Regions from separate parts of the Shimia sp. FJ5 genome, predicted to be linked through region 1. Evidence: riboswitches for the same ligand, from Rfam matches in the RefSeq annotation. Region 1 holds a riboswitch; the other holds the start of a gene.
What was found. Region 1 has a riboswitch for thiamine pyrophosphate ahead of thiB (thiamine ABC transporter substrate binding subunit). Riboswitches for the same ligand answer to the same signal wherever they lie in the genome.
Positions count from the first base shown of each region.

Region 2: another riboswitch for thiamine pyrophosphate. It lies ahead of thiM (hydroxyethylthiazole kinase); the one in region 1 lies ahead of thiB (thiamine ABC transporter substrate binding subunit).

Region 1 covers NZ_JAWJUV010000002.1:65,974-68,366, forward strand. Annotated here, with positions in the region: gene thiB (thiamine ABC transporter substrate binding subunit) at 1-969, opposite strand, end outside; TPP riboswitch at 1,005-1,117, opposite strand; gene aroC (chorismate synthase) at 1,444-2,393, shown strand, end outside.
Region 2 covers NZ_JAWJUV010000005.1:113,858-116,250, reverse strand. Annotated here, with positions in the region: gene thiE (thiamine phosphate synthase) at 1-386, opposite strand, end outside; gene thiM (hydroxyethylthiazole kinase) at 383-1,168, opposite strand; TPP riboswitch at 1,222-1,310, opposite strand; gene R1W01_RS15680 (AMP-binding protein) at 1,571-2,393, shown strand, end outside.

The DNA.
Region 1 (2,393 bases):
CATCGCTTTTTCGCGGATCGCCGCGACATCTCCCGCCGGGATAAGCCGTGCCTGCTCCGGCCCGATGGGCTTGGCAAAGGCATCCGGCAGCGGCTCATCCGGCGTAAAGGCCGGGTACATCCAGTTGGTCGTCGGAATGACCGATTGGAACGCGTCCGTGGTCATGAAGGCAAGGAACTTGTCGGCCAGCTCGGGCTGATCCGAATTGGCGAGCTTCCCGGCCACCTCGATCTGCATGTAATGCGAGGGGAACGGCGCGGCGGCCTTGCTCTCGTCCTCTTCGGCCACGATGTGATAGGCGGGCGAGGTCGTGTAAGAGAGCACCATGTCCGCTTCGCCCTCAAGGAAGAGGCCATACGCCTCGGACCAGCCCTTGGTGACCGTCACGACATTGTCGGCAAGCCCTTCCCAGATCGCACCCGCCTCGTCGCCATACTGCTCCTTAACCCAGAGCAGAAGGCCAAGCCCCGGCGTCGAAGACCGCGGATCCTGGATCACGATGGAGACATCCGACGCCGCCAGCTCTTCAAAGCTCCCCGGCACATCGGCGAGCTTTTCCGTATCATAGATAAACGCGAAATAGCCCCAGTCATACGGCAGGAAAAGCGGGTCTTCCCATGCACCGGCCTCACCGGACGGATTCGGCACATCCGGCGCAACGCTTTGACCATGCGGCGCAAAAAGGCCCGATTCGGCCGCAGCGCCGGTTAGGTTCGTGTCGAGGCCAAGCACGATATCGGCGTCGCTGCGCGCGCCTTCGAGACGCAACCGCGCCAGAAGCGCCGCGCCATCGCCCGCGGCCACGAATTTCAGATCACAGTCACAGGTCTCTTCAAACGCCGCCTCGATCTGTGGGCCGGGGCCCCAATCGGCGACGAAACTGTCATAGGTGTATACGGTGAGAACAGGTGTCTCGGCCCATGCGGCCGTGGACATCAAGGTTCCCGCTGCAAGCGCAAGATACTTCATGGCATCCTCCAAAATGCGACGGGCGGGGCAAGTTCTGGAGCGAGCCATACCTTCCCTCCGCCGGTCTTAACCGGTTCAGGTTCAACGGGTTCGCATGCATCGCATCTCAGCCTGTTCCCTCACGAAACAGGCACCCCGAGGTGAGCGCGACCCTAACAGCGTGTATTCTGATGACAAGCGAATTCCCGGAGAGGGGGTGCTCCCGCCCCTTCGACGCGCGGCAAGCCGCGCCTCGCAAGCGTTGGGCGTGGCTGGGGGCAAGCCCCCAGACCCCATTTCCAATTGGGGGGCCAGCCCCCCAAGCCCCCCGGAGGCATTTCTCCAGAGAAGAAGACAAAACCGTCCATGCTTTCTTCTCTGTGGCAAATACTCCCGCCGGAGGCATGAAATCTTCAAACCCTTCTCCAGCCGCGATAAACCTTGAGAAACCGCCCCCCGGCGGCTATTGCGACCGGGAACAAAGGAGCGTTTCTCATGTCGATGAACAGTTTCGGACATCTCTTCCGCGTCACCACCTGGGGCGAGAGCCACGGGCCCGCTCTTGGCGCGACGGTCGATGGCTGCCCTCCCGGTGTGCCAATCGAGGCGGAGATGCTGCAACACTGGCTCGACAAGCGCCGCCCCGGCCAGAACAAGAACACGACGCAACGCAATGAGCCCGACGCGGTGAAGATCCTCTCGGGCGTGTTCGAGGGCCAATCGACCGGCACCCCGATCCAGCTTATGATCGAAAACACCGATCAGCGTAGCCGCGACTACGGCGACATCTCCGAGACCTTCCGCCCGGGCCACGCCGATATCACCTATTGGCAGAAATATGGCATCCGCGATTATCGCGGCGGTGGCCGCTCCTCGGCCCGTGAAACCGCTGCGCGTGTCGCCGCTGGTGGCGTGGCGCGCGAGGCGCTCAATGCGCTCCTGCCGGGGATCGAGATCAAGGGTTACATGACCGCCATGGGCGAGCTCGATATCGACCGCGCCAAATTCGATTGGGATCAGATCGACCAGAATCCGTTCTGGATTCCGCAAGGGCCGGAGGTCGCGCAAGACTGGGAGGATTACCTCCAGAAACTGCGCAAAGCTCACAACTCTGTCGGCGCGATCATCGAAGTGGTCGCCCGCAACGTGCCTGCGGGCCTTGGCGCGCCGGTCTATGGCAAGCTCGACACCGACCTTGCCGCCGCGATGATGTCGATCAACGCCGTGAAAGGCGTCGAGATCGGCGAAGGCATGGCCGCCGCCCGGCTCACGGGTACGGACAATGCGGACGAGATCTTCATGGGCGAGGACGGTCCCGAATACGGCTCGAACCATGCGGGCGGCATCCTCGGCGGCATTTCCACCGGTCAGGACATCACCGTGCGTTTCGCCGTCAAGCCGACCTCCTCGATCCTCTCGCCCCGCCGCTCGATCCGCAAGGATGG
Region 2 (2,393 bases), on a different contig from region 1:
AGGTAGTCGACAAGGGCAGGGTCTGCCGCCACAACGGCCTCGGGCGTCTCGCAGGACAGGCCAAGGATCTTTCCCGCGCCAAGCCGCGCACGCGCCTCTACCGACGACATGTCGCCCTGACCGATATGGGCGCCATCCACTTCTGCAGCGGTCGCGGCCTCCACATCATCATTGATGACCAACGGCACCCCGGTCCCCTGCAACGCGTCTTTCAGCGCCAGAGCCAAGGCAATGCGGTCACGCGTGCTGATGTCCTTGTCCCGCAACTGCACCATGGTCACTCCGGCGGCGACAGCCTGCCCGACCGTTTCCACGACGCCTCGCGCTCGACACATCTCCGGATCGGTCACCAGATAGAGCCGCAAGTGCTCTCGCAATTCGCTCATGACAGGGCCACTTCCATGATCGCCGCCTCAAGCTGTGATGGTTCAACCGAGGCCAGAGCATCGAGAAAATGGACTTGGAAACTGCCCGGCCCCTCGGCGCGCGCGGCGGCCTGCGTCCCGGCAACCTTGAAATGCGCCAGTGCCGAAAGAGCGGCGTCAAAGGCCGGCCCGACAGCGGCATAGGCCCCCATCAATGCTGTCTGTGAGCAGCCCAGCGCCGTGACCTGAGGCATCAACGCGGAACCGCCTGCCACCCGCGCCATGCGTGCCCCATCGGTCACGAAATCCTCTGGCCCGGTGACGGCAACGACACAGCCATATTCGCGAGCAAGTGCCTTGGCCGCCCCTTCGGCATCTGCGACCGCATCACCGCTATCCGCGCCCTTTCCCGCCCCGGCTTCTCCGGCAAGGGTCATGATCTCCGAGGCGTTGCCGCGCAAAATAGCGGGGCGCATCCCAAGAAGGTCCTGCGCCGCCTGTTTGCGAAAGCCGCTGATGAAATGCGCGACCGGGTCCAGAACCCAAGGTATCCCATGGGCATTGGCCACCCGCACCGCCACCCGCATGCTCTCGAGCCACTGCGCCGAAAGCGTGCCGATATTGACCGTGACAGCACCGCTCAAAGGGGTGAAGGCCTCCATCTCTTCCGGCGCATGCACCATCGCCGGAGAGGCGCCCGCCGCAAGGACGACATTCGCGGCGATATTCATCGCCACATAGTTGGTAATGCAATGCACCAAGGGAGCCTTGGCGCGCATGTCTTTAAGCAGGGTTTGGGTCATGATCTCTCTCCCGCCGCACGGGAGAGACGGTCGAAAGACATCAAGGGCGATGCGCGAACTGACCGGTACCTCCCTCCGCCGGCATTATCCGGTTCAGGTTCAAAGGGTACATCTCAGCCTCACGGCGCCCCTGGTATTCGAAGGGGTAACGGGTTCGTCTGACCGTGTCAAAGTGGTATGCGTCACAAGGCGGCACCGCGCGGAAATCAGGCACGCGGTCAAAACACGATCGGAGTCCAAAGCATCTCACACTCATGTCTGGACAAGCGCCCTTGGCACCGTTTCAATTTGATACATACAGACCACTCTTCTATTGCCGTAATGGTGTATTTTGGATAAGTTTTTTCGACGCTGGTAATGCTAAAGTATGTGTTTAACGATTTTTTGTAGAGGATCATTGCGATGGCCTCAAAGCTCAGAGATGAGCCGTCCGATCCGATCTCCCGGACGTCCCTGATCGACCTTGCCTCGAGAATTCTGCAAACGCCCGTTGATGCGGAACGGTCCCTTGTTTCTCAAGGGCTCGACTCGCTCGGCGCTGCGGAGCTTTTGGAAGAGCTTCAATTGCTCGGCTACGACGTGGCCTATGAATTTCTCCTCAGTGAGACCAGCATCGACCTCCTGTTTGAGGCCCTTGGCGAAAAAACCGAAGCCCGGCCCGCACCGTCCGATCTTCGAGACCCATCCGCCCCTATTGCCCTCGCTGGGCCACAGGTCTTGTGGGCGCAGCTCGAGCAAGAAAGCTGGGGGCCATGGGCGAACATAAGCCTCTGTCTATCAATGCCTGCCTCGCTCATCCGCGCGCCGTTTCTGCCCGCAATCGCGCAGTCCCTCTGCGACGCGAACGAGGCCATGCGTATGGTTCTGGTGCAGTCAGGCGACACGGTACAACAACAGGCGCTGCCCGGTCTCCAGCTTCCGGTCGAGGTCAAGGACGCACCCGCATCCGACCAAGAGGCCATGCGCCTGATCGAAGCCTTTGAAGGCAAGCCCTGCTCGCCGTTTAAACCATCCACCCGCGCCCTGATCCTTTCCGACCCGAATAGCGAAGGCCGTCATTGGATGTGCATCACGATGCACCATGTCTTCTCGGACCGTATAAGCATGCACAGGCTCGCTCGACAGCTGCGCGAGATGATTGCCTCAAACCGCCTGCAAAACGCCGAAGCAAAGGATTTTGATTTCTCCGACGTCGCGCTCTGGAAAGCCCAGCGCGCCAATGGCC